Endozoicomonas gorgoniicola: one gene and its partner. The protein of the gene in region 1 interacts with the protein of each later gene in a pairwise test. Links are inferred from orthologs where the notes say so. Each region holds a gene or a part of one and is shown on either strand. Other genes may lie near its edges.

Region 1 (14,877 bases):
CTCTGAGGAACAGATAGCGCGATGTTATTACAGGCCCCCCAGTTATGAGTATCGTTTGATCGTGACAAGGTACCCATTAACAAGTCATGAAGACGTAGAAAGAGTCATAAATAATGAACACACCTCACATGATCGCGCCCCCATCGAGCTGATATTTGACAATAGTCGTTTGCATGCCGCTATAGGATTGCAAAACGTCAGAGTAATTGGGGATGGAGCAGCCACTGAAGTTCGTCGACAAGAGCCAATACCACCACTAGAGCCAATACCAGCACCAGGGCCAGGGCCAGCTATCAACAATGAAGTACTAATACCTGTTATAAGATCGACTTTTACGGGAAGTTCCGGGATTTTTTAGCCCACGAAAGAGTTGACGACAATATAGTTGACGACAATATCGTTGACGACAATATAGTACAAAGCACCTGCCTACAGGGATGTACACAAACAAGACTTCCAGAGAAAATACCGAACACATTCATACGGTATTCGTCGTTTTATAGATCTCCGGAACCCGACTTTTTAGCATTACCGGAGAATAGCTGGTTCAGGGTAACCGAAGGCTCATCAAAACTGCCGGTAATCCGATAACGAATACTGGCTAACTGGTCAACCTGCCGTCCAAGCAATTTGTCCACCAGGTAGATGACACCCGCCACCTGAGGAGCCGTTCCAAACAACACACTGAGAACAGGCAGGTTTGAAGTCACCGGCAGTGTCACCACCAGGTTGAGGTCCATAACTTCATCCCTCATGTTGACCAAACCATCCAGCTTGAAATCCGATGACGGACCTTCAACGAGCAGGGGGTCTTTAAAGGTAATGATACCATTATCAAAGTCCAGCAGCCCTGTTACCGTATCGAAGCTCACACCGGATGAGTAAAGGTCAGAAAAATCCAGCATTAACCTCCGCTGCAACGTTTCAGTATTAAAGATACCAAAGACCTTAAGCGCCCCTCCCGCGCCACCTTCCAGCTGTTTCAGGATGCCGTTTTTATGGCGCAGTTTTAAAGAACCGTTAAGGGTACTCATATTGACCTCAAGAGGAGACCCCTGCCACTCAAGCGAGGCTTCAATCCGGGTGTCTTTAGCTTCCACCAAAACCGGCAACCCAAACGACTCTTGCAGTTTATCTATATGCTTGCCCCGCAGCGATCCCTGATATCGGGTCTGATGCTGACCATTAATGTAGAGCCAGTCCACGGTTCCGGTAAAGTTATTGCCTTCAATGCGAGACTTTATATCGCTGATACGCTTACCGTCTGGTGCCGGCTGTATAATAAACGACAAATCACCTAAATCACGAGGCCCGACTTTCAGCGAATCAATTCTGACAATCGCTGAAGGTAGCTCTCTGGGGTCGATACTGGTCAACCAGTTTTCCTCTTCCTCTTGCTCTTTCCCTTCCTCCTGTTCGGACAGTTCAGGAAGGTGCAAACGGTTCAAGTCCAGCGTAAAGGGCAGAGATGGACGACTAGGGATTAATAATTGCCCGTCAACAGGTTCACTGTTTACGGTAACCTCAGTATAATTTGCGCCCGGTTTGACCCTGAGCAGTAAGTCATCCCAGGAATATTCGTCATAAATGAGTTTATCGATTTTGACATTATCCATTTCCACCTGGGACAACAGATTAAGCTCGTCTTCACCGGGTGGCTGCCCATCAAAAATGTCAAACCATGGACCAATATCCAGTTCTGGAATAGAGCCCGATACCAGAATTTTATCCGGCTCTATTACTGGTAAAGCACCGTCTTTGCCCAGATGAACCGCAGCGGCTTTGAAGTCAAACTCCGGATCAAACAGAAAACGGGCTTGTCCTACATCACCCAGCCGGGCAAATAACTCATTTCGGTCCCTGAAGACATTCAACCTGATATCCATAGGGTTCTTGTCTTGTGCAGCAATACCCAGAGGCGCTGGCAACTCAATTTCCAGACCTTCGAGGTCACTCTGAATAGAGAGTTGTGCCTGCAGGTCTCCGGAATTTTGCAGTATCAGGCTGCCAGTGTAATCAGCAGCGCCTTCCAGCAGGCTGAGAAAGTCCAGTTCCAGCCAGCTCTGCAGGGAATCGGTAGCCATCTTCCCTTGCCAGTTCAGCTCCATGGTTTCATTGCCCCGATAATCAATGGTTGAAGCAATAGAGCCGCTGACTTTGTTCCCCAGGAATCGGGCTTCTATCTGATCCGCCTGAAGGCCGTTTTGTAAATCATACGAGAATGCACCACGAATCTGGTCAAGCTGCACATCCGGAGATCTTGTCGCAAAGTAACCATTACTGGTTTCCAGACCGATCTGAACACTGACCTTTTCAACATCCTCGATGGGTAAAGCAAGATTGAAATGACCTGAAAAGTCACCATCCATTGCCCAGCCCCTGGCGCTATCATCGGCGTATTCCGCCAGCGGTGTTTCAGTCAGAAGCCGTATAATATCTTTACCCGGTCCCTGAACCTTGCTGTCTAAATGCAGTGTCATCAGCTTATCGTTCAGGTCGAGCGATACTTTTGCCTGCTCCAGCGTCGTATCAAAGGTTTTGCCACGCTCTGCCTCAATCAGGACTTCATCGTCATCAACAAATATCCGTCCCTTCAAATCAGTGACAGCAGGCCAGTCCGGATCATAGACAAACTCACCTTCTTCAACATCGAAAAACAGGTTCCATAACAAAGGTTCTTCTGAATCGCTGTCCAGCGGGCCTTCCATGCTGAAACCACCCTGATGGATAGTTGCACCGACGATGGCGGTTTCCAGCCACTCTGACAGGTCTTTGTCGAGTATATGTACAGGCAGGTATTTTTTAGCAAACCGGGCATCACCATCGGCAATACCTATATCAATATCCAGATAGTTAGGCTCGTTCGCCTTACGACCAAAAGGTATGTCCAGCAACATTTTGCCATTCAACGAGCCTTCGTCGCCGACCACCGAGATATCATCACTCTTCAAACGATAGATGTCGTCCACAACATCCCAGTAGAGCCTGGCTTTGGCTGAATAAAAGGTCCACCCGTCATGAAACAGCTCAGGAAACCCAAGTTTGAAATCTTTGGTTTCCAGATCAAAATAGCCACTCAGGGTATTCATGTGCAGCCAACCAGACACATTGCCCGCCGATGGCGCACCTTCCCAGGCACCCACAGCGACATTGCCCAGTCTGGCTTTAGTGACGATGGAGCCGTCTGCCAGAGGGTCCCGGTCAGGCAGATAACGAATCGTAATATCCCGAAGCGTTCCCGAAGGGTCCAGAGTACTGACCAGGTCAGCCGCTGATTCAGGCAGTAGTCCAGATTCAAGTGCCAGATGTTTAACCGGTACCAGGTCAAGCGTTTTGACGGCAAGATTGATGGTCGTTTCACCCTGATGATGACCACGAACTTCAGCGTTCTTAATCAATACCTGATTCTCACCCTGAGTCACGCGGGTATTATTAAACTCTGTACTCCAGTCCGAAACCACCTGTCCCTGGCTGTAACCCATTGCCTTTAGCTCTGTACTGAAAGAAGCCGGAACTGTAGAGAGTTGCCCATCTGTGCCATAAAACAGGTTCGTTAACGCCAGATCGCCATCAACCTGCCAGTGACCGGTCTGAAAACGCCACTGGCTGTCAGCGTCCAATCGGGCATCCAGCAGCCCATACTGGCTACAATCGTCGGTCAGCAGGCAAAGCCTGGAAAGGTCTGCATCCTTAACAGCCAGCGCACCTGACCAGTCAGAATTCCAGCGATTGGTTCCATTGCCATAAGCCGTAAACTCAACCGAACCCTCACCTATCTTTAGCAGCCACTCCAGTTGCTTCTGCCCGGACTTTTCACTTAATGACAGGTGATGAGTGTCAAATACTACCGGTGCCTGACCGTAAGGGAGCAACTCCAGCTTAATATTGGTCAGGTCGACATAGCCCTGCATGCTGAGCCAGTGCATCGTCGTCTGGAGGTCGAAGAATCTGGACGGCTCCTGCTCTTCTTCCAGTTGCCTGATGCCAAACAGCGACCAGTGTTTTCCAGCATCACCTTCCAGCACAACACTGATGGCACTGGCTTCCAGGTGATCTGCAATCGGGGTGAAATTGAGAAAGGACGCCACGGTGTTCAGTTCCACATTCAACCGTTCGACCAGAAAAGCCGGTCGGTCGGCTTCATGTCCCTGTAAACGTAAGCCTCGCAGTGTCAATGTCGGGTTAATGCCGTCCCATTCGGGTTCGAGAACATCAATAACAAAATCGGTATCCAGCTGATCATTCAGGTAACTGACAACGCGCTCATGAAACAGGGGCAACAGGCTAAAACTGACGCGCACACCAAGCGCCAGCAGAGCCAGTAACAGCAAGCCAGCCAGACTAAGCCTCAAACTCCAGCGTAAAACAGGTTTCAGAAGGGATAGCATCAACTATAAAACCTGTCGTAGTTCATTCTTTGTCTTTCTTTCATACACTCAAAAATGTGTGGCCGATATCGACATAGATAAACCTGACATCGGCCCAGTACGCTTTATTTATCTAATTCAGACAAGAATGACATCAAACTGTTCCTGACTGTACATAGGCTCAACCTGGAAACGAATAGTTTTTTCAATAAACTCTTCAAGGTCAGCCACATTGCTGGACTCTTCATCCAGCAGGCGATCCACCACTTTTTCAGAAGCCAGCACCGTGTAGCTTTTACTGTCATAGGCACGAACCGCCCGGAGAATCTCCCTGAAAACTTCGTAACACACGGTTTCTGCCGTTTTCAGGCTACCCTTGCCATCACAGGTTGAGCAGGTTTCACACAGTACGTTTTCCAGAGACTCCCGGGTGCGTTTGCGGGTCATTTCCACCAGCCCAAGCTCGCTGACTCCGGTAATGTTGGTTTTCGCATGATCTTTCTCCAGAGACTTTTCAAAGGAGCGCTGAACCTGACGCTGATGTTCCTGGTGGTCCATATCGATAAAATCGATGATGATAATTCCACCCAGGTTGCGAAGGCGCAGTTGGCGGGCAATGGCAACGGAGGCTTCAAGGTTGGTCTTGAAAATCGTCTCTTCCAGATTGCGATGACCGACAAATGCACCCGTGTTCACATCAATCGTCGTCATCGCTTCGGTCTGGTCAATAATCAGGTAGCCACCGGACTTCAGCTGAACCTTGCGGCTCAATGCCTTATTAATCTCATCTTCTACCCCGAACAGGTCAAAGATAGGACGTTCGCCCGGATAATACTCAACCCGTCCATCCACCTGGGGGACCAGTTTTTTCACAAACTTGTGGACTTTAGTGAAGGTTGCTTTGGAATCAATTCGAATTTTTTCAATGTCTGGATCCACCAGGTCACGCAATGTGCGCAGGGAAAGCGGCAGGTCTTCGTAAATAACCGCTGGCGCGCGGCTTGCTTTGATGGTTTCCAGCGTGGTGTCCCACAGCCGGTGCAGAAACTGGATATCGGCCATCACTTCCTTTTCACCAATGCCTTCAGCAGCGGTACGCAGAATAAAGCCACCCTTGTCCTGACAGTTTTCCTGCTCAATACATTTTTCTACCAGCTGCCGCAGGCGTTCGCGTTCATCGGCGTCTTCAATACGCAGGGAAATGCCCACATGGTTGTTCTGTGGCATCAACACAAGATAGCGTGCCGGAATGGAAATATGGGTCGTCAGGCGCGCTCCCTTGGTACCCAGAGGGTCTTTGGTCACCTGCACCACCAGCGACTGACCTTCATGCACCAGTTCACCAATGGGGCGCTCCACCTGTTCGTCGGTCCTGTCACTGTTGCGTGGCGCAATCTCACTGGCATGAATAAACGCAGCCCGCTCCAGACCGATATCCACAAAAGCCGCCTGCATACCGGGCAAAACCCTGACAACCTTGCCTTTATAGATATTGCCCACAATACCGCGACTGCGGGCTCGCTCTATATAGATTTCCTGAAGGACTCCATTTTCTACCAGCGCCACCCGCGATTCCATCGGCGTGATATTCATCAGAATTTCTTCACTCATTCCCTTCCCCTTAAGCTGGCATGGCAGTACACATCCAACGCTGTACCGATACCAGAAAAATCAAAACCAATAAAAAACATTACAGGGAATGCCAGGGAGTGATGCCAAATTCGCTTAAAACGTCTGCGGTTTCCTGTAGTGGAAGCCCTACTACACCTGAATAGCTGCCTCGAATCGATTCAACCAGGATAGCTCCGTACCCCTGAATACCGTATGCACCTGCCTTATCTGCAGGCTCACCCGTGGCGACATAGGCTTCAGCCCGTAGCCGGTCGAAAGGTGTCATCTGCACCTGAGTGGTAGAAAGTCGAACGATGGTCTTATGCCCATTGGTTACCGCTATGGCCGTCATCACTGCGTGACAGTTTCCACTTAATGACAACAGCATATCACAGGCCTGTTCAGGATTATTGGGTTTACCGAGTATTTTCGATCCCATGACAACGGAGGTATCGGCCGCCAGCAGGGGTATTTCCGGCAAACCTCTGGCCTGCACCTCCACCCATCCGGCCCGGGCTTTTTCCCCTGCCATGCGGCAAACATAATCCCCCGGGGCTTCATCGCCCCCGGGGGTTTCATCAATTTCAGACACCAGCTGCTGAAAGGGTATGCCAATCTGTTGCAGTAATTCCTGTCGCCTTGGGGACTGGGAGGCCAGATAAATCATATTGCACGCTCAAATTACACGCTCAAATTACACGAAAGTAACGCCGCAGAAATCTCAACACCCCGGACACCCAGGGCCATAAGGCCGCACTGCTGACCGAAGGCAGCAGGTACCATAAAGAGGGAGGCGTTCCACCGAGCAGGACTCGCATCCACAGGTTGAGCATCTGGTATAGCCCGATGATAACCAACACCATGAACGCTTGTTGCCACCAGGGGAACATTCGCAGCCGCCGATGCAGACCCAGCCCGATGACGGCCACCAGTAGCAGTCCCATAGAACTCTGCCCAAAATACGTTCCCAGAAAAACATCAAGAACGATGCCGGTCAGAAAGGCGAACAACAGACCAAAGCGTTCCGGCAGCGCCATGATCCAATATAAAATCACCATGGGAATCCACGCTGGCCGGGCAATGGATAACCAGGCAGGCATCGGCAATATGCTCAACACATATGCCATCAGCAGGCTAACCCACACCACCCAGTGAGCATTGGCTCTCTGTACACTCATGAACCTTCTCCCTGCTGCTCGCCGGTCGTTTGCCCGGTATTTTCCTCTGGCGCTTCTTCCACCGACTGGCCTGGTATTGACTCATGGGGAGTACGGAACACCAGCAGAACAAAACGGCTGCGATTCACTTCTGCCAGCAGCTGAATTTCTACGCTGGCAAACGCATCACCGGGGTTATGGGTGACCTTGCGGACTTTGCCCAGGGGGTAGCCGGCAGGATAACGCTGCCCAAGCCCGGAACTGGTTAACAGGTCTCCTTCCCGTATATCTGCAGTATCAGGAATATGCATCAACTCCATGGAGTCCGGCAGCCCTGTGCCAGCGGCAACAGCCCTGTAGCCCGTCCGGTTGACCTGTACCGGTATCCGGCTGGAGTTATCGGTTACCAGAACCACCCGACTGCTCAGCGGTGTGACTTCAATTACCTGCCCCATAACACCATGGGCATCAACAATCGCCTGCCCTTCAAACACGTCGTTTAAAGAGCCTTTATTGATGGTAACTATATGCCTGAAAGGGTCCGGGTCCACCCCGACGATCTCAGCCACCAGCACCTGTTCATCCACCAGTTCGGAGGAATTCAGCAACTCGCGCAGGCGAATATTCTGTGCCGTCAGGCTGGCCAGCTTCTGGACCTTCTGTTCCAGAATCAGGGTTTTGGCTTTGAGACGGGCGTTATCTTCCATCAGGTCACTGCGGGAAGTCACAATTTCATCGGCCACGCCCCAGACCCGGGAAGGGATATCTGCAAGAAACTGAACCGGTGTTGCAGCGGCCGTCATCCAGTTACGGACAACGGATAAATAATTAAAACTGTGATCAACAAACAATAGCCCCAGAGACAGGAGCGTCAGCAGTACAAAGCGCGTTGCCAGTGATTGTTGTTGGCTGAATATCGGTTTGATAAAAGTGCTCCTTTTATCATCAAAAGCATGAAAGGCATCATGCCATTAACGCACTATTTTTCCTTAACTCCGTTAAACGCGAAAAGGCCAAACAAGCAATCCTGTTTGACCTGTCGCAGGCTGGACAGCCATTCAGGCTTCCAACAGCTTCGGATGGGAAACCCACTCCGATTGTGGAGTCGCCATCAGTCAGTAGACAGCAGATCCATACGATGCTTATCCATCATTTCCAGCGCACGGCCACCACCACGGGCCACGCAGGTCAGAGGGTCTTCAGCAATCAGAACCGGCAGCCCTGTCTCTTCACTGATCAGCTTGTCCAGGTCGCGCAGCAGTGCGCCACCTCCGGTCAACACCATGCCACGTTCTGCAATGTCTGAAGCCAGTTCCGGTGGAGACTGCTCCAGAGCACTCTTGACCGCCTGAACAATAGCACTGAGGGACTCCTGCAGTGCATCCAGAATTTCAGCACTGTTCAGCGTGAAGCTGCGCGGAATACCTTCTGCCAGATTGCGACCACGCACATCAATTTCCAGCAGTTCATCACTTGGGTAAGCAATCGCAATTTCCTGCTTGATGCGTTCTGCCGTGGCGTCACCAATCAGGCTGCCATAATTGCGACGAACATAAGTCACAATGGCATCGTCAAAGCGGTCACCACCAAGACGGATAGACTCGGAATAAACAACACCGCTCAGGGAGATAATAGCGATTTCAGTGGTACCACCACCGATATCCACCACCATGGAACCGCTGGCTTCTTCAACGGGCATACCAGCACCGATGGCTGCCGCCATTGGCTCCTCGATCAGGTATACCTCACGGGCTCCGGCACCCATAACGGATTCGCGGATAGCCCGTCGTTCAACCTTGGTAGATTTACACGGCACGCACACGAGAACCCGTGGGCTTGGTTGAATAAAACTGTTCTCATGCACCTTATTGATAAAGTGCTGGAGCATTCGTTCACACACGTCAAAGTCGGCGATAACGCCGTCTTTCATAGGACGAATCGCTGTGATATTGCCTGGTGTACGACCCAGCATGCGCTTGGCGTCAGCACCAACCGCTACCACACTCTTTTGCGATCCCAGATTGCGAATGGCCACAACCGATGGCTCATTCAGGACAATGCCCTTTTCACGGACATAGACCAGTGTATTGGCGGTTCCCAAGTCGATCGACAAATCGCTGGAAAACAGACCCCGTAACCTTTTCAGCATCTTGTGAGTTACCTTGACTCAAGGCTTTCTTTAAAATGGCGCAAACTCTATCAACGCATGATATTCAGAGCAAGCATCAAATCCTAGCACTTCTTTGTTCTGACAGGGTATTTATCTCATAAATCAGTCTGGTTTTGTATAGAAAACAGCCAGTAGCATGAAGCGCACCTGCACAGTGGAACGGACTCAGGAGGATATACACACTCTCCGGGAACCACTGGATAATTCGCCGTATCCGATCACCAAAAACCAAAGGCATAGTTAATTAACCCTGTCTTAGGAGTCTATCGGACTTAAGTCCGATAGACTCCTAAGGTAAAAGTTACCGGAAAGTTGCTCATGTGAAAACCACTTGGGTCAATAGTTACAAAACGTTTATGTCAGCCTGACCAATTTCTTCGTTGAAGGGCTTATTTCAGAAGGGTTTTAGCAAAAAAATGAACTTTTTTTGCTTTTCCAATTCTAAGGGGTTATCTGAAAATATCTCTATTTCTACCGAAAAGGACCGAGTCAGTGACAACGAAACTATCTTTTATCCTTCTGTTTGCAGGATTTTATGCTGTTGCTTCACCATTGATACCAGAAAATCCCATATCCTTTGCCAATGATATAAGCGACGAAGATTTCAAAAGCAGCTGCAATGGGTACATAACGAACAGTGTTATGGATGATTTTCAAAAAGAAAATTTCTGTTCAGAAATGTCATACCAAAGAAGAAGACTCAAGCACGAGCCTGACTCGACCTATTGGAAGCCTCATAATCGGCTAACGTTTAACCTCAGCTATCGCGGACAGATCTCTGGCAAATACTATGAAGCAAAGATATTTCGAACTAATGAACATAAAAAACTTATTGGTTACATTAAGAAGCTAACTGATGATTATCAGTCAAAAGATAAGCAGGGTTTGATATCGGATCTGAATAAAGCCGGGATTTACTTCTTATTTCCGGTCTTGACCTATACCCTGGACTACCCGGAGCAGTCTGTAGCTATCAGTAGTGGCGACGTACCAGGCACCTACGCAGATGATATAAAGGGATCACTACACTACTCAGATGTCGATGTATTAATCAATATTCAAAGGAATTTTTTTACCAATATAGGTGAAATGGTGGCTATTCTGGACAAACATGTCGGAGCGAACTCACCGGGTGAAAGGTTCGATATACCAAATTTCATTTCATCACAACATGCCCTTTTCCAGGCAAGGAAAAGATATCCTGACCTGTATATTCCCATAGCAGAACTGGAGTCGGGTAAGAACAGCTCATACCGCAACTTTAAAACTTTTGTCTGGTTTATTGGTTATGAAAACTACAAAGTAGTCGAGCGCATAAATTCAAACAATAGATTTGATAAGAAGGATTGGGTAGAGAATCAGAAAGTTGCCAATTTTGCCATCGAGTCTTTTAAAGTTATCAGAGATGCCTACTTCGAATATGTCCGTAAAAATACAGATGAGAATGGTTACTTCCATGGCACAGAAAAGAAACCGCTTATGGCAGAGGTTGACTTTGATGATCTGTTAGAGGTGCTACAATCGAAAGCCCACCATGAGGGCATATACAACGTCATCAAAACTAACCGGGACGTAGGTTTTGATCCGGGCAAAATGAACCTGGACAAACTAAAAAACAAACATACCGAACTTTAAGGTCTGTTAATCACGCAATGTTGCAAAAAGGTGTAAAGGTGCGGAATAAACTCTGAACCTTCATCCCTCCGAAATCCCTACGAAGACAGGGAACCATGATTTGTAGTGTTTTTCCAAAAAAGCCCCCGGGTCTGGAAAACCAAAAAAGTTCATTTTCTGTTTATTATTGTCTTGCCTCTTTTTTGTTGTCTAGACTGGACTTCGACATCACATAACATCAAATCTGAGGTGTTAAATGAAGCTGTTAACTAAAAGAGTTATTGATAAGCTTATTCAATCCGGAATGTTTTCTGTCCTGTTTTTTTCCGTTTGTTTATTGTGTTTCCCTTTGCAGGTTTATTCTGTCAATAAAGAGTGTCCGAACTGTCAGGCAAATTATAATGATGAAGACTTTCCCGACTGTCCGTTATGTAATTCAGAACCCGATCATCAGGAAGTGCCTTCCCAGTCTTTACTTGAGCACATCCAGAATCAGGCTTTACGACTATTCGTTCAGGCCGCGCAATTGCAAGTTAATTTTGTACTTTCCCCTGATAGCGTGTTTCGAACGCTGTTACTGATATTTGGAGCGTCTGCCGGTGAAACCAGGTCAGAACTTAGCAGGTATTTGACAGGAGAGGATGATTCCGCTTCCGGGCAAGGGGCGGTCGCTAATCTGGCAGAGGAGCAGGGCGCGACAGCGGCAGACGGGGAAGGGGCTGTTTACTTATCGGCAAATGCTGTAGTGGTATCTTCTGAGCTTGGTATTAGGGAAAGCTATCGAAACGCGCTTGAGCAGCAGGACAATACTGTTCTTCATGACGGTATTGATTTCTCGAATACTCCTGCTCTGAAAAAATTAGCTGGTAAGCTTAATGAATATTTCTGCAGAGTCACCCGGGGGATGATTCCATCTCCCTGCTCAGCTTCAGACTGGAAAGAAAATCAGTCGGTATTATTTATGAATGCGGTCTACTTTTCGGGGGACTGGGAAGATGAATTTGATAGAAACCTGAACTTAGAGTTTACTTTGGCTAATGGTGAGCGGGTGCATTTGATAGACTCTATGGAGCGGAACATTGAGAATGGCAGATATGCTTATTACGAATTCTGGCGTGCTGCTGCCATTCCTTATCAGGGGGATTATGAGATGGTTTTTGTCTTACCTCCGAATGACACCATGCCCAATGAGGTATCACCAGAAATAATAATTGGGCTGTTCTCATCGTTCCAGACTGTAGAAAAACTTCATGTTGAGATGCCATCTTTTTCGTCCCAATCCAAGGTCAGTTTAAATGCTCCACTGGATCAGTCAGGCCTGTCTAGTTTGTTCACACCAGGAGCTGCAAATTGGGGGGGGATGGTCGCAAGTTCGCCAAGCCCTTTTTCCATAAGTCGTATTACCCAGGATTGCCACATAAGGGTTGATCGAAAAGGAACCGAAGCTGCGGCTTTTACGAGGTCGTATGCTACATTTTTGTCTGCAAGATTCTACCCGAAGGAGATCATTTTTGACCATCCGTATCTTTATATATTACGTCACAAAGAAACAGGCAGGATAATCTTTATTGGGCAAGTTTATGACCCTCAGCCGGAGTAAACGATTTTCGGGCAAAGGAGATGAGCGCAGAATTCGAATCATAACTCCGGGCTTGTGCTTGTCACCGGCGTTCTGGCGTCGAAGGGATTGGGGCAGACTGACTTGACATCCTCCCCGCCCTGAAGGACGGGGATTCCTGTTAGTCACCTAACAGGTTCCTGTTTCACAGTTCGTTGCTCAGGGAACAGCTTGGTTATCGCATAAAAGTTCCACAGTGGGAACTTTTACGGTGACGAGCCAACCCATGTTCCCCAAGTCTCACACGAACTCCGCAGGCTTAACATTCCTCTAGCCCAGAGGTAGGTCTGCAAGAGACAAGAAGAAAATAGTGCATAGGCTTGCTCTACGCAAGCCCCACTTACATCCCCGCACTAAAAGTACGGGGTTTTACGTGGATTCGATAAACCTTGCATAGGTATTGACTCAGGTGGTTTCCACATGAGCAACTTTCCGGCTTCGATCTGGCAAACCAGAAAAAGTATTGTTAAATTTAATCACGCCAACACCTTGAGATTCCTCCCCATAGACCATACATTTAGCGATTATTTTTGGTATTTGCACTGACGCCTGCCTGTCAGTGCAAATACGTTGCCCCAATTCAAGCACCCGATTCCGGAGATCACCATGGCTATTGATGCCTCTGAAATTCAGAAGGTTGCCCATTTGGCACGCCTGTCTATTGATGACAGCCAGGTAGAAGCCACCGCTGGCACCATCAGTAAAATTCTGGATCTGGTGGACCAGATGCAGTCTGTAAATACCGACAACGTAGAGCCTATGGCCCACCCTCTGGACGCAACCCAGCGTCTGCGTGAAGACGTTGTGACCGAACCTGATAATCGCGAAAAACTGCAGAGCTGCGCGCCTTCGGTCGAGGACGGCCTGTTCCTGGTACCCAGGGTTATTGAATGATTGCTGATTCATTGATAGCCGGACTCAACCAGACCAGCTCCTGACACGATGTTCTAACACTCTGTCCTGACACTTTTTGTCCTGACACTTTGCGATTGACAAACACCATGTACGAAAAAACTCTTTCCGAACAAAGCCAGGCATTAGCTGCTGGCGATATTTCCAGTGTCGAACTGACACAGAGCTATCTGGACCGCATTAAGCAGCTGGATGCCGACTACAACAGCTTCATTACAGTCACTGAAGAACTGGCCCTGACACAGGCAAAAAAAGCCGACGAGCGTCGTACAGCTGGTGATGCCTCTGCCCTGACCGGTATTCCGCTGGCTCATAAAGACCTCTTCTGCACCGAAGGTGTTAAAACCACCTGCGGCTCCAATATTCTGGACAACTTTGTTGCCCCTTACGAGTCCACCGTGACCCGCAAGTTCAGGGAAGCCAGTGCCGTGATGCTGGGTAAAACCAACATGGACGAATTCGCCATGGGTTCTTCCAACGAAAACAGCCATTACGGAGCCGTGAAAAACCCCTGGGATACCAAAGCTATTCCCGGCGGATCGTCCGGTGGTTCAGCTGCCTGTGTAGCTGCCCGTCTGGCAGCCGGCGCTACCGGTACTGACACTGGCGGCTCCATTCGCCAGCCAGCTTCTCACTGTGGCATTACCGGTCTGAAACCAACCTATGGTCGTGTATCCCGTTACGGCATGATCGCCTACGCATCCAGCCTTGACCAGGCAGGCCCAATGGCAAAGACCGCTGAAGACTGCGCCCTGATGCTGAATACCATGGCAGGCTTTGATCACCGCGATTCCACCTGCATGGATCGTGAAGTACCGGATTACACCGCCACTCTGAACGACTCCCTGGAAGGCATGACCATTGGCCTGCCAAAAGAGTACTTCTCCACAGGACTGGACGCTGCGGTTGAACAGCGCATCCGTGATGCCGTTGCTGAATACGAAAAACTGGGCGCTACAGTAAAAGAAGTCAGCCTGCCAAACCTGGAGCTGTCCATTCCATCCTATTACGTGATAGCCCCGGCAGAGGCTTCCACCAACCTGTCCCGTTTCGACGGTGCGCGTTTTGGTCATCGCTGTGAAAACCCGGCTGACCTGATGGATATGTACAAGCGCAGCCGCAGCGAAGGTTTTGGCGAAGAAGTCAAACGTCGTATTCTGGTAGGCACCTATGCCCTGTCTGCCGGTTATTACGATGCTTACTACCGCAAGGCACAGCAAATCCGTCGTATGATTCGTGACGATTTCATGAATGCCTTCGAACAGTGCGACATCATTATGGGGCCAAACGCTCCAACGCCTGCGTTCAACATCGGCGAAAAGAGCGATGACCCGGTAGCCATGTACCTGTCCGATATCTATACACTGTCTGTTAACCTGGCAGGTTTGCCGGGTATGTCGGTACCTGCAGGTATCGTTGAAGGCCGTC
Region 2 (14,891 bases), 2.5 Mb from region 1 along the record:
GGTAACTACCGCAACATCAATGGTCTTGTTAACGCTGTCCGGAATCAGGTTCAGGGTTTCCAGCAGCAGGACCAGTCGTTCCTGCCCCATGGCAAAACCAACGGCGGGCGTTGGCTTGCCACCCAGCAGCTCCACCAGGGCATCATAACGACCACCGCCACACACGGTTCCCTGGGCGCCCAGGCTGTCTGTAATCCATTCAAACACGGTTCGACTGTAGTAATCCAGCCCCCGCACCAGGGTTGGATTTACAATATAGTTAACACCTGCCGCATCAAGAATCTGCTTCAGTGTTTCAAAATGCTCGCGAGACTCATCATCCAGATAATCCTGCAGGACAGGCGCATCTTTAACGATTTCCTGAGTACGTGCATCTTTACTGTCGAGAATACGCATCGGGTTGATGCTCAGGCGACGCTGGCTGTCTTCATCCAGTTCGGATTCATACCGGCTCAGGTACTCAACCAGAGCTGTACGATAGTTCTTACGAGCCTCCAGCGTACCCAGGGTATTCAACTCCAGGCGCACATGATCAGTCAGCCCCAGCTCTTTCCAGAAACGGGCGGTGAGAAGAATCAGTTCGGCATCAATGTCCGCACCGGCCATACCAAAGCTTTCCACACTGAACTGGTAGAACTGGCGGTAACGACCTTTCTGCGGACGCTCATAACGGAACATGGGGCCGGACGTCCACAGACGCTGAACCTGGTTATACAGCAGGCCATGCTGAATCGCTGCGCGTACACAGCCTGCGGTGGCTTCCGGACGCATTGACAGACTTTCACCATTGCGGTCAGCAAAGGTGTACATCTCTTTTTCAACAATATCGGTACCGGCACCAATGCCACGGCTGAACAAGCCACTGGGCTCAACAATAGGCATACGCATCTCACTGTAGCCGTAGTTAGCCATCAGCTGCCGGAATTTACCTTCAAGATATTGCCATGCCGGACTCTGATCTGGCAGGAGATCGTTCATGCCACGAATAGCTTTCAGTTGCTTTGCCAACTTCTGACGCCCTCTAAATCCTCAACTGTGCCGACCAGACAGGGCTGACCGGACAAAAGGAGCAACTATAACGGTTCCGGCTTAATGATAACAGTCAAAATACAGATTAACCGGCATCTTCAGAGCCAAGCACCAGGCTCACCACATTGCGGCCCGGTTCAGTGGCCTTCACCTCTACCGGTTCACCATGGAAGGTGGCAGACTGAACACCGGCTACGTTGCCAAAGCGTACCTGAATGGTATCAGGAACTTCCAGATCCAGAGTGGATCCTGCTTTTTGCACATCGGTATAAAGGCTTTTTCCCGCCATATCACGAACCTGAATCCAGCAATCCTCAATAAAGCGAATCACCAGGTGCGTCTCATCCGGCAGTGCCAGCTCAACGGGAGCAATACCCGACACTTCCTGCTCTGTTGTCTGAGCAGTCTCAGGGGCATTGTCAGACACCGCCGGAGCGATCAGTTCTTCATCAGGCTGAACGGAATCTGCAGGCTGCTCTTCCTGATCATCTTGTTCTGGTGCAGCCTCCGTCACCGGATGAGTGGGGTTGCCAACAATAAGCTCAGGCTCAGGCTCAGGGACGGCCGGGCTTTCAGAGACTTCAGCAACAGCAGACGTATTGGCTACACGCCCACCACCCCAGTTGTAATAACTGAATGCCACCACCAGCAAAATAGCAATAACACTGATCGCACCGCCAATACTCACGACAGGAGAAACCTGACGACGAATCTCTACATCTTTTCCTTCAGACAGCCTGGGTGTTTCTTTACCGTTGTCTCCGGTGAACTGATCAAACCGTTGAATAATCTCATCCGGGTCAAGATCCACCAGGCGGGCATAACTCCGAAGATAACCCCGGACAAACATCAACCCTGGCAATTTATCAAACGCACTGCATTCAATGGCATCAATATACGACGCAGGAATTTTAAGGGTTTCTCCCACCTCTTCGGTTGTCAGCCTCTTCTGCTCACGGAATCGTTGCAGTCGCTCACCTGGAGATTGCAAGCCTTCTTCTCTTTCCTGTTCGTGTGTCGACTGAGCATCGACCTGTGTGGATTCGTCCAAGAGGCTTTCACTGTTTGTATCGGTCTTTGTTTCTAATAAGTCAGTAGTCATAACTGCTTCGACTCCGGGTATTCCGTCCCGCTTCCGGGCTGGAATAATAACGCTGCAGCTCATTAGAATAACGGGCTGCAGCGTTATTGTCGCCGTTGGCTCTGGCCAGCCTGATGCCCAGCTGCAGGCTACGCTCATTTTGCGACGACAGTGTGACAAATGTCTGATAATGCTCCCAGGCCAGAAGGTACTCCCCCTGCTCATAAAGCAGAGACGCCAGTTCCAGCCGGGATCTGGGCAAATTGGCATTAAGTTTCAGGGATTTTTCAAAATTCTGCCGAGCCAGACTGCGCTGCCCCTGCTGCAACGCAACCCGCCCCATATTCTCGAAAACACGACTGCGCTGAGAATAGCGAACATCATCTCCAGCCAGTGTAAACTGACGGTAAGCTTCGCTCAAACGGTTCTGGCTGAAAAGAAATGCGCCATAGTTGTTGTGTATTTCTGCCGAACCGGAACTGAGAGAAAGCGCTTTGCGAAACGACTGTTCAGCCAACTTGTCTTCACCTTGCAGCTGATACACCAGGGCAAACATAGCATGCACATCCGGCGAGCCGGGTCGAAGTTCCAGAGCCCGGTTCAGAGGTTTGATGGCATTTTCGGTATAACCCTGCTGCACATACCCCCTGGCCAGATCGATATAACTTCGGACTGCCTGGTTTTTATCTGTCGGCCGGTTTCCTGTGGACACGCACCCCGACAACATCATACTCAGCAATGCGAACATGAAAGCTGAACAAAGCTTCCGTTTTGCAGTCATGTCTCTCCCCAAATTATTAGTACTGGCCAAATTATTAGTACTGTCCATCAGGGCAGCACACTCAGTTCATGAGGCGCACTGCTCTGCAAAGGCTTATCAGGCTTCCAGCTGCCTGGCTTCGATATAACGCTGGCTCCGGCGGGTACGGTCATTGACCTGACCCACCAGCTGGCCACAGGCAGCATCGATATCATCCCCCCGGGTTTTGCGCACGGTTGCATTGAAACCCGCAGCCTGCATTTTCTCCTGAAAACGGCGAATGGCATTATTGCTGGGGCGCTCATAACCGGAATGGGGGAATGGGTTAAAGGGTATCAGATTCAGCTTGCATGGCACATCCTTAAGCAGCTGAATCAGTTGCTCTGCATGTTCCGGCTGATCGTTCACACCCGCCAGCAGAGTGTATTCGATGGTCACTACACGACGATTGTCGGGCAGAGAGTTCATGTAAAAATCAATGGCATCCATCAACTGAGCCAGTGGGTACTTTTTGTTGATGGGAACCAGCACATTACGCAGCTCGTCGTTCGGCGCATGCAGGGACACCGCCAGCGAAACATCCGTCACCTCGCCCAGCTTTCGCAACATAGGCACAACACCGGAAGTACTCAGGGTTACCCGACGCTTGGACAGGCCATAGCCAAAATCATCCATCATCAGGTTCATGGCATCCACAACATTGTCGAAGTTCATCAACGGCTCGCCCATTCCCATCATCACCACATTGGTAATACGGCGGTCTATTTTGGCAGGTACATTGCCAAAATGACGGGCAGCCACCCAGACCTGACCAATGATTTCAGCCACTGTCAGATCCGAGTTAAACCCCTGCTTGCCAGTCGAACAAAAGCTGCAGTCCAGGGAGCAGCCTGCCTGAGAGGAAACACACAACGTGCCACGGTCTCCTTCAGGGATATAAACGGTTTCAACACAGCTGCCACTGGTTACCCGTACGACCCATTTGCAGGTGCCGTCTTCGGAAAAGTGGCTGCTGACGATTTCAGGCCCGCGAATTTCAGCGACCTGTTTCAGTCGCTCACGCAGAGCCTTGCTGACATTGGTCATGTCGTCGAAGCTGTCAACACGCTCATGGTGGATCCACTTCAGCACCTGCTGAGCGCGGAACTTCTTTTCACCAATGCTGACAAAAAAGGCTTCCATCTTACTGCGGGACAGACCCAGCAGGTTGGTTTTAGCCATTTCATTTACTTCAGAGACGGACTGACCGACTGTTTCTGACATTTTTACACCTCAAAATCGCCGGGTATTTATACCCGGCAATCGTACTATCATCTCGTTCGCGGACAGAGTTCCGCTTTATCAAAGAAATAAGCGATCTCCCGAGCTGCTGATGTTGGAGAGTCAGAACCGTGTACGGCGTTTTCGTCAATGGTTTGAGCAAAATCCGCACGGATGGTTCCTGGTGCTGCTTCAGCCGGATTGGTCGCTCCCATCAGTTCCCTGTGCAGGACAACGGCATTGTCTCCTTCCAGGACAGACACTACGACCGGGCCAGACGTCATAAAGGCCACCAGATCAGGAAAAAATGGCCGTTCTTTATGTTCTGCATAAAAGCCTTCTGCTTTCTCCTGACTCAAATGGATCATCCGTGAGCCAACGATATTCAGACCTGCTTTTTCAAAGCGCTTGTAAATTTTACCGATTACATTTTTTGCAACAGCGTCCGGCTTAATAATCGATAAAGTGCGTTCTACGGCCATTTACACTCTCCAAACTCATTTTTGTTCGTGGCCTATTATTCCGAAGAAAAAGGCCGTTCTTATAATTCAGTTCGAGACATTCTTCACGACCATCTGTAAGTTCCAGAGCCTTGCTTACAGGAGTATCGCTACAGAATGGCATGGCGGCATTGTAAACGATGACAGTGGAACTGTCAGTCTTTATGACCCGCAGCCCGCCGTCGGATTACACGTTGCAGGCAGCGAATCTGTTACATTCATTGACGGAGTTCATCAACCTCCGTAAAGCCTAATCCCGGGCATTAACGCTGATCTCCATGTTGTTGTCGGCATTTCTGATAATCAACCTGTCTACGTAGGACTGAACTTTGATCACATTATCCCCCACAACTTTAGTCACGTAGTTGCCTGACTCCCAGTAAACAGTCTTAATGTTATTGATTGCCTTTCGCGGGGTCAGGTTCCAGTCAATAACAAGCAGGTTCACCTCTCCCTTTTTGACAGACACTGTCTGTTGAAGGTTTGAAATATTGATCACCTTCCCTTCCGGCTTTTGAACGGTAAATTCAGATTCCCGCACCTGCCATCCGTCGCTGAAGTGGTTATACTTCATCACCATGCGGTATTGACCGCCCACCCTCAGGGGAGATTGTGGTATCCAGGCATTTATTCCCGGTCGGTTTGCGGGCAAACCTCTGTTGACTGGAACCAGGGTTAAAATTTCATCTGAACGGATGTCAACCAACATCATCAGCAGACCGAAAATTTGCTTTTGTGTCTCCGGAAGCAACTCAACACTGATCATCTGCCCCCTTAACGGACCAGGATCGTCATCATAATGTTTAAGGTTTGAGGACAAAGGATCAACCACAGCGCCATTAAACGGGTACATCACAAAGCCGCTGTTCTGCTGGCGAACCAGACTGGCTGCGTCATAACTGACGCGCGACTCCAGGACTCCCAGACCATTACCGCAAAAAATGACCGAACAGGTCCTCATGCCCGCAGGACAGTTCTTAAACGCTTCTTTTGCGCAGAGTTCCCTGGTCTTCTCATTGAACACGCGACCATAGTCATTGCCCATCATAAAGACATAAAGCCTTCGTGACTCACTGGGAAAAACTGACTCAATACGGCAGCTATAAAACCCAATATCGTTAAGTTTCGGATTCAGAAAGTTCAATCTATGTCCCATTGAACTCATTAAGCTACTTATGGCTTCAGCCCAACTTTCAAGACCTACATGAATATTCTCAGCAACACCGGAAGTATATTCCTGCTTTTTCGCCCGCTCTCTCATATTGCCTGTGTAGTACTCTGAACCCGCTATATCCTGCTCATCATGCCAGCTGATTTGACCTGTATTCAGGCTCTGTCTCAGCCGATCATAATGTTCAGACCAGTAGAGGCAGTGCCTGCGTGAAGCGTCTTCCAGGGCTTTATTAAATTGATAAACAGACTGAATACCTGCATTTTTCCGCTCGCTGTTCAGTATGTCCAACACCGCTTTAGTATCTTCTGCATTTCTGTCATCTTCAGCAATTAACCCTGCAGAGTTAATCGTGACAAGAAGCACCAACAACCATTTAACAGCAGATTTCATTGTGTATGCATACCTGTTCAAACCATAATCAAGCATGGACTATAGCCTGAACAATAAGTTCCGGTGTCTGAAAGTCTTTATAACCCGTCGCCGGGCTGCAACCTTACTGAACTTCCCTCTATTGAAAATTTCAGCAACACCCTGAAATCCTGACAGCCTTTTATATTCCTGCCTCTGCAATCGTCCGGTCTACCTGCAAAAATTCTACCGGCGCACCGTTATCCTCAATAAAAGCGACCCACACCCCGGGGCTGGGACTGTTTGGTTCAATGATGACGTGCTTGTCCTTAATGGCAGCCTGCAGGTCGTCCACTTCAAAGCAGACATGAGGGACGGTCTTCACCAGCTCGGGGTAGTCGGCGTCTTCTTCAAAGCGCATCCATTCCACTCCGTAAGGGTTGCGCCCAAAGCCGCTGACATACATTTTCAGGTGAGGCAGGTGTTTCTCGTCCTTTAACTTTTCTTGGGTAGGAATACCAAGATGATGGTATTTCATGCCTTTATTCTCCTGTAGATTCTGCCCCATAGTATGGCATCACTCCCTTCAGGCTGCTTTAGAATCAGGCGGTCACCCACAACACCACAGCGTCTTCTTCACTGAGCGATACCAGCACATGTCCCATTTCGGCATCATAATAAGCGCTGTCGCCTTCATCCAGTTCAACAGGCTGGTAGAACTCGGTAAACAGCGCCAGTCGACCGCTCAATACCAGCAGAAATTCCTCCCCCTCATGCCGCACCCAGTCCTGATAGTCATCAAAAGAGCGGGCAAACACGGTGGTCCGGTAGGGAATCATGCGCTTACCCGACAACTCATCTGCCAGCAGCTCATGTTCGTAGGTCGTGGTAGGGTGCAACTGCCCTTCCCCTTTACGGGTTATGGCGCGCCTGCCAGTGGCAGAGGTTCGGGTGTCGGGCTGGGTGAACAGCTGTGGAATATCAATCCCCAATCCAGTGACCAGTTTGGTGACCGCTGCAAACGTGGGGGAAATCTGTTCATTTTCGATCTTCGACAGGGTGGAACGTGCCAGCCCGGTCAGCTTGCTGGCTTCCTCAAGGGTCAGGTTCTTGCTCTGTCGAATATCCCGAACCCGCTGCCCCAGTTGCAGAGGCTCAACAGACGCTTCTCTGTCGCCGCGCGTAACCATTACTGACTGTTTTTCGCGTTGTAAAAAATAAGCCTGCTCAGTCATTTTTATTTTTCACCTGCATGAATTGATCCAGCTTAGGAGCAACTGAAAAAGGGCAACTAAAGAAGTATCGGCAATAGTAACCAAGCCGAGCCGTGAATTAAAGGAAGACTCCCTGATTGACGACATTTGTTTCCTATATGAAACCCGCCAGACCTTATGCAGTCTGAGCCTCCGTTGAATTTTCCCACCTAATTCATTAAGTTAAAGCCACCTGCGAACGGACGATTTTTGCTGGAATTTTCACAAGGTTAGTGATGTATCTCCGGTCTGTGACGCAGCTGAACAACAAGCTAACAGCGGATAAAACCATGGAACAAATAACAAATATTGTGAACGCCATTAACGGGGTCGTCTGGGGACCGTTAATGCTTGTTCTTATTCTGGGGGTAGGGCTATTCCTGATGCTGGGTCTGCGGCTGATGCCACTGCTCAAGCTGGGAACCGGTTTCAAACTATTATGGAGTGGTCGTACACCGGCAGAAGGCGACGACAAGGCGGGGGAAATCTCACCCTTTCAGGCATTGATGACGGCCCTGTCGGCTACCGTTGGTACCGGTAATATTGCCGGCGTTGCCACTGCCGTCTTCCTTGGTGGTCCCGGAGCCCTCTTCTGGATGTGGTGTACAGCACTGGTAGGTATGGCCACCAAGTTTGCAGAAGCGGTACTGGCTGTAAAATTCCGGGAAGTAGACGACAAAGGCAACCATTATGGCGGCCCTATGTACTATATCAAAAATGGCCTGGGTTCCCGCTGGGCATGGCTCGGCACACTGTTCGCCCTGTTTGGGGCTATCGCCGGCTTTGGTATCGGTAACACGGTGCAATCCAACTCGGTCGCTGCGGCTCTGGAAGCCAACTTCAGTCTGCCAACCTGGGTAACTGGTGTAGCCCTGATGGTTCTGGTAGGCCTGGTGCTAATTGGCGGCATCCGTCGTATTGGTCAGGTCGCTGGCGCGCTGGTTCCCTTTATGGCCATTACCTATCTGTTAGCCGGGCTGGGTGTTCTGGCGATTAATGCCGCTGCCATTCCTGAAGCTCTGTCACTGGTCTTCACCTATGCCTTCTCGCCGGTTGCCGCTACCGGTGGTTTTGCCGGTGCAGCCGTGTGGGCAGCACTTCGCTTTGGTGTTGCCCGGGGTATTTTCTCCAACGAGGCTGGTCTGGGTTCTGCCCCGATTGCCCACGCTGCTGCCAAAACCAAAGACCCGGTTCGTCAGGGCATGGTTGCCATGCTGGGTACTTTTATCGATACCATTATTATCTGTACCATCACCGGCCTGGTGATTATCACCTCTGGTCTCTGGACTTCCGGTGAATCCGGTGCAGCCCTGACTTCCATGGCATTTGCCAAAGCCATGCCGGGCGTTGGTAACTACATTGTTACGTTCTCGCTGACCATCTTCGCCTTTACTACCATCCTGGGGTGGAGTTTTTACGGTGAGCGCTGCCTCGTATATCTGTTTGGCCCTCGTTCAGTGAAGCCGTACAGGGTTCTGTGGATCATAGCCCTGCCCATTGGCGCAACTCTGAACCTTAACTTCATCTGGCTGGTTGCTGATACTCTGAATGCCATGATGGCCATACCTAACCTTATCGCTCTCGTGCTGTTAAGCCCTGTAGTGTTCAGGCTGGTGCGCGACTATCTGGCAAAAGAAGCCGCCGAAAAAGAAGGCAGGAGCATCACTGAATAATTGTTGACAATACCCTTAGCAGAGCAGGCCATGAATTCTACAGAGTTCATGGCTTTCTATTTAATAAAGCAGCAACGCCAACTGTCAGGTAGCATTTTAAAAAAACAAATAATCTGAATAGCAAGAGGTTTATAAACAGCTATATTCAAGCGTTTACACACGTATACTTCAATCCTCATGAAAAGCTTCTCATTAAGTTCCTTCATAATACGAACATTGCCGTTAACTTTTTTATTTCCGTGTCTACCTGCTACAGCACAAGACATGCGCCGGGAATATACGTCAACGGTTATGACTTCAAAAGAGACTCAAACATTAAGTGATCTGTGCAATTCTTCCGTAGATAAGGAAGACAGGCTGAGCAAATCAATTCAAATAGCTGCGGCGACAGTACTAAGCAATATTCAAAAGCAATTTCCCTACAATCAGATATCCCGATGCGTCGTACTTTTTCCAGACGGAAAGCCTGTTGATGAGACGATCGAAGAATATAACCGTTTCAGACTGCCGGAAGATAAAGAGAATACGGCCTTTCTGCTGCCCGGACCCGGCGTTAAAACACTACTGCCGAATCCTGGTCAGCGAGGCGAGGGGCTAAGTATGGTTTATGCCAAGGGAACTTATCACCTTCTTCCGGATCACTGGAAAAAAAGCTATAAGGTCAAAAAAAGTATCACTCTGGAGAAAGGTCAAAAACTGATAGGTGTTCCGCTAACCCCTGAAGCAAGGCTGGCAAATGACTTCTATATTGGCCTGAAGCGTACTTCGAACCCCCATGATCTCAATGAAAACAGCCTTATCGATTCAAGTACGCCGGGAATATTGATGGCAGGGCTGTCTACTGCACCTGTTTTTTTATCGACACTGGATAAGCAAAACTCAAAGCCACTCACTTTCGACTCAGAATTAATCAGTTTCAAGCTCAATTCAGAATCATACAACCTGGACATACAGCCCGAAAAAAACATTATAAACATTTTTAACAATGAGCTGATCCAGCTGACCTGGCAAACCATCTCAGCCTCCATAAATAAATCACTTTTATATTTTGGCGAAACATCAGATAAAACCCTTTTCAATATAAAAGGTAATCGTTTTTTTTCATATAACAGCCAGTCAAATATCAAAAGTTCTGTCCTTCTCATATCAGATACTGACTCCAATAATTCTGAGTATGCCCTGAGAAACGCAACATTACTTAAGTTAGAAGGCAATCATTTTTTTGGAGAATGCAAAAGAAACCTGATTAACGGGGTCAGAACCAACAGTGAAAATTACTTTGTTCACAACAACCTGTTTGAGTGCTGGATGAATGGAAACGATGCCGCTGACTTAAACGCCCCCATTTCTGATAATTTCCGGGATTCTGACAACAGTAACCGTATTTTCCGCTATATCAGCGATAAGGATGAAAATGGATTTAAATGGTTACCGGATGCCAACTTTCTCTCTGACTCCATGCCATCAGACACAAAACATCACCGTCGAAGGTATTCCAGAGAAGCTGAGCAATCTGACAATAAAAAATCTGACAATAAAAAATCTGACTCCTTGTCTAATAAGAATAAACCCAGTACCGCCGCTTATATTGGCCTGGGCATTTCAGTATTTGCATTAGGTGTAGCCGGCATTGTTCTGACTTGTAACTTTTTGACCCAGAGGCAAGTTCGAGAATTACGCTCTCAGCTTAACGACTTGTACCGGCAACAACGTACTCCTCAACCCCAGAGACAAATGAGTCAACACACATACCATTTATTGCCAACTCAACAACCAGGTTTTCCCGGTCAAGGGTGCCAGTCAGTTACACTTCAACCACAGGTACATGCACCCCGGGTTCAGGCATATACACCTCATCGTTTGCTACCTGTTGCCGAAGCGCCTGTAACCACTAACCAGGGGGCATCTACATCTACATCCACGCCCACGGAGGCTCGTTCGCCTGAGGCCAGATTTTGCATTGAGACGAAAAAAGCTTACTTTACGACAAAACAAGATTATGACAAATATGTAAAAGAGTGTGCTGACGAGAGTGACCAAATAGACGAATGACGGCGAACATGCTCTCCACCTTCTTCCCTCAGCAAGGAACGACGGTGTTAGTATATTTCACTATTCATTCTTTTTTTGGCTGCCTCTGGAACCACGGTTGTTTGCACTCATGGGATAAGCACTCTTAGTCCATAAAGCTAATGACCTTTTCTTTGCCACCAGAACAATGACAAAGTGATGCATAAAAATACCGGCAACGTTGGCGGCCAAAGCCACCATGCCGTTATTAATGCCATAAACAGAGCGAACCCCCAGAACCAGCTCGGTGACCAGCACCACCAGACCTGCAACCAGCCCCAGAAAAACAGAAGACGCCCTGAGTGAGGGTCTGTGCAGTGCCAGTGCAAAACCCGGAAAACACTGCACCAGCAATTCCAGCTTGAGTTCAAGCAGGTGCCACAGGGTAATATCCCGGTAAAGCGCTGCAAGAGAACAGAGCATCATGACCACAACCGCAATCAGATAGTCCTGTCGAAGATCGGTTCGAACAGAAGCTTGAGTAAAGTCGTGTTTGATAATGGACACCAGCGACAGCAGTACCGAGTCAGCCGTTGACATAATGGCTGCCATCACCGCCATCAGCACCAGAGAGGCTGCGAAATAGTTAACAGCGCTGCTGTCAGCCCACTCTTTTAACACCACAGTCAACACCTGGTCGACATTGATATTGGCCCCACCAAGCAGTGACAGAGACGACCAGCCTGCGAAAATAAGAACCACTCCGCAGATGACAAGAAACATGTTGGACAGCGCCAGTGAACGGTAAAGTACCCGGGTGGATGACGCCGCAAAAACACGCTGCAGCCCCTGCGGGTAAACACAGACAGCCAATCCTCCCATTAGCATAAGGCTGAACCAGCGAGCCTGAAAGGTGTAATCGGGAACCCTGGCACTCTCAGGTCTGTACTCAGTGACGCCGGCAACGATTTGCTGTAAACCACCAAAGTTGCTGGTGATCCAGTAGCACAGGCTGACAATTCCAACAATGGTCACCAACCCCTGAATCACATCGGTCCAGGCCACAGCGCGCAAACCACCTACCGAGTCATAGAGCAGAATAACCAGACCAAACAGCGGGACAGCCATGCTGTAGGGAAGCTTGCTGTCCGTCAGCACTACCATGATTTCGCCCGCCGCTTTGAGTTGAGCAAACAGATAGTTGGCCAGACAGAGGCAGAAGCAGAGCGTGAGCAGTTGCCTCAAAGGGGCTGCCCACGGCTGGGCAGCGAACCGAAACCGAATCCAGTCTCCGGGGGTAACAAAATGGTTAGCCAGAGCAACCGGTCTCAGCCCGGGAACAATCCAGCGATAACTGACGCTGATGGTGGCCCATAACCCCATTGCCATGATCCAGTGATAACCAAGCAGATAGGCCTGTCCGGTGTTGGCCAGCAACGTATGGCCACTGGCTATGGTGGCAAAGAGCGTCAGGGACAACACAAACAGCCCCAGAGAACGGCCAGCCAGATAATGATCCGATGCCGTATGCCTGGTGCTGGATTTTTTCGCTTTCAGACACACCGGTATAAGTAGCAGGAAATAAGCGATAACCAGTGTTAGCTGAAGCGTCATTCCGTCGCGCTCTCGGCAAACCACAGCCATACGTTGATGCCGGTTGCAATGGCATAACACAGAAGTGCTGTAAGTACCCAGTCAGGAAAACCTTCAAAGGTATAGGCAAACTGCCCGGGAGTTCTATACCAGGGAATGGATATAAAAAACAGGGAGTACATGCCGGACTTCAGGAGAGTCTGAAAAATTTGCCCGCGCTTGCGTCTTAACATCACACTCACTCAATTAAGCTGGAAATAAACTCCCCCACCCCGGGTGCCGGGGTTTGGCGCCAAAGGCCTACAGGTCAGTATGAGTATTCTCTTTTGGATTAGAAGAAGTAGTGACAAAAGGGGTAAGCACAACACCTAATGGCCAGTTTAAGTTATAGGAAACAGTTGAAGCCGTTTTAACAGGGAGACCTGCAAAATCCAACCGATACCCAAGTGTTAACAAGTCCTCCTCCAGAGCTGAATCAAAGCAGATATGCCATATAAAAGGTGATGCCACATAGGAAGTTTTCCCAGCCTTTAAGTCCATCCAGGATTGTTTGCAAAAGTCCTCACCCTGCTTGCCCAGATTTTTAATGGAATAGTTCTTCGTGATTCTTAGCTCTGATGCTGTATAGTCATACCCTGAGATGAGAAGAAAGCTGTGCGTATTTCTGACAGGGTGTAATTTAGTGTAGTTGTTAAGTTTTTGCACATCTGTAATCAGCGGCATAATTGCCTTACTGCAGGCATCAAAATCACCTGTTCCTTTTTTACCATCAGGTAAAGTGAAGCCTACAGGGAAACATGCTTCCTGATTCAGGTACTGGCTCATTGCCAGATTAAGCCCTAAGCCTAAAAAGCTTTCTGTATTAAGTTTGTAAGTTTTTCTGTTTATTTCAACAGTAAAGTCCTCTTTATCATTCACTTCATAAGCAATCTGCGTAGACGCACCGCCCATATCGAGAACGCCTTGTGTGTCTCCCTGTAATTTAAATAAATTGTTGACATAATTTAATGCCAGCCAGGCATACAGAGCCTCTTTCCGGCCTGGTATTGTTTCTACGTCAATGTCTGATGAAGGAAATTCTGCTTTTAACCATTTTTTCACTTGCTCATTCAGGGATGCTCTTATATCAGGATTGATTTGTCGCATACCAGCGGTTGAATAAAAATAAATATTACTAATATTGTCTTTGTTGACTGAGCCAAACAGATTCTCCAGATAGGTATCCAGATTATTTGCATCTACGTCTTGAATCCCTCCTTTTTGTTTGCTTGACGTTTCCTTTTCAATAACAGGAATCCCGGTATCAGGATCAGGTGAATATTCATAGATATAGAGCCTTGAACCGGTACTGCCCGCATCCACTACCGCAATCTTCTTCTCCGCACCAAAACTATAATCTGCCATTACTATTGAACACGTCATTGCAAAGATACTGACGAACTTACCTGACAACATAACATCACACCATGCTTTTTTGGTTGGTAACACCCGCCATTGAAACCTGGTAAAGCACTTTCTCCGGGGAGACTCAAGGAGCGTGTCGGACAGGCTCCGGAGCAGAGTGAATATCAAATGTCTGATACCCCAAACAACAGGGCATTGATATTGATTAACAAAGCGACAACTTAAGCAATGACGGAATAAAAATTGAACAACATGGAATCAGTGATATTAGCAGAGCTTCGGCAGCATGAAGGTACTGTATTTTAATTTTTTTAGCCCAGGTGACCTGAGTCATATTTCCGGGTGTTTCCTATAAGAAACATTCATCTTGATATGAAACAGAACGATTGTTACCCTTCCAGCATACTTTCCCAACCCGGTTGACCGATGCAACCGGTGTTCGCAAACAGCTGCCAATGCCTTCATAATAAAACAGCCATGAGCTGCATGATAAAAAGTCAGTAGAACCGGATGGAGTGAACCCCATGGGCCTGAGTATCTTTGACCTGTTCAAAATTGGCGTAGGGCCCTCCTCATCCCACACAGTGGGGCCGATGGTGGCTGCCAACCGCTTTCTTGGCGAACTGTCAGACAAACAGTTGCTGAATCAGGTCGACAGTATCAAGATCGACCTGTTCGGCGCACTGGCGATGACGGGGTCCGGCCATGCGACCGATACAGCCATACTTCTGGGCTTACTGGGTGAGCAGCCTGACCGCCTTGATCCGGACAAAGCACCAGAGTTACTCAGAACCATAAAAGACTCA

Evidence for each region.
Region 2: the proteins of NX722_RS16100 (region 1) and NX722_RS04415 interact in binary tests that used the Escherichia coli proteins (3 or more experiments, as listed by UniProt). The link is inferred for Endozoicomonas gorgoniicola from one-to-one orthologs.

What each region holds. Positions count from the first base shown.
Region 1 is NZ_JAPFCC010000001.1:3,491,564-3,506,440, forward strand. Bases 7,266-10,216 are described here. They hold NX722_RS16100 (rod shape-determining protein), read right to left. Parts: upstream 9,285-10,216; coding sequence 8,247-9,284; downstream 7,266-8,246. Other genes in these bases: mreC (rod shape-determining protein MreC), read right to left, coding at 7,266-8,061; NX722_RS16105 (hypothetical protein), read left to right, coding at 9,798-10,216. In the rest of the region: NX722_RS16070 (hypothetical protein), read left to right, coding at 1-358; NX722_RS16075 (YhdP family protein), read right to left, coding at 498-4,388; rng (ribonuclease G), read right to left, coding at 4,506-5,978; NX722_RS16085 (Maf family protein), read right to left, coding at 6,058-6,645; rod shape-determining protein MreD, read right to left, coding at 6,668-7,156; more of mreC, read right to left, coding at 7,153-7,265; more of NX722_RS16105, read left to right, coding at 10,217-10,940; NX722_RS16110 (serpin family protein), read left to right, coding at 11,176-12,519; Asp-tRNA(Asn)/Glu-tRNA(Gln) amidotransferase subunit GatC, read left to right, coding at 13,144-13,431; Asp-tRNA(Asn)/Glu-tRNA(Gln) amidotransferase subunit GatA, read left to right, coding at 13,539-14,877. UniProt on the Escherichia coli protein: Forms membrane-associated dynamic filaments that are essential for cell shape determination. Acts by regulating cell wall synthesis and cell elongation, and thus cell shape.
Region 2 is NZ_JAPFCC010000001.1:942,298-957,188, reverse strand. What follows is about bases 124-3,088. They hold NX722_RS04415 (helix-turn-helix domain-containing protein), read right to left. Parts: upstream 2,132-3,088; coding sequence 1,115-2,131; downstream 124-1,114. Other genes in these bases: rlmN (23S rRNA (adenine(2503)-C(2))-methyltransferase RlmN), read right to left, coding at 2,988-3,088; pilW (type IV pilus biogenesis/stability protein PilW), read right to left, coding at 2,121-2,891; hisS (histidine--tRNA ligase), read right to left, coding at 124-1,008. Also shown: more of hisS, read right to left, coding at 1-123; more of rlmN, read right to left, coding at 3,089-4,133; ndk (nucleoside-diphosphate kinase), read right to left, coding at 4,181-4,612; NX722_RS04395 (CAP domain-containing protein), read right to left, coding at 4,881-6,194; NX722_RS04390 (VOC family protein), read right to left, coding at 6,355-6,690; NX722_RS04385 (helix-turn-helix domain-containing protein), read right to left, coding at 6,755-7,342; NX722_RS04380 (alanine/glycine:cation symporter family protein), read left to right, coding at 7,696-9,078; NX722_RS04375 (hypothetical protein), read left to right, coding at 9,343-11,130; NX722_RS04370 (sodium:solute symporter family protein), read right to left, coding at 11,191-12,732; NX722_RS04365 (hypothetical protein), read right to left, coding at 12,699-12,923; NX722_RS04360 (acetate and sugar kinases/Hsc70/actin family protein), read right to left, coding at 12,982-14,169; NX722_RS04355 (L-serine ammonia-lyase), read left to right, coding at 14,610-14,891.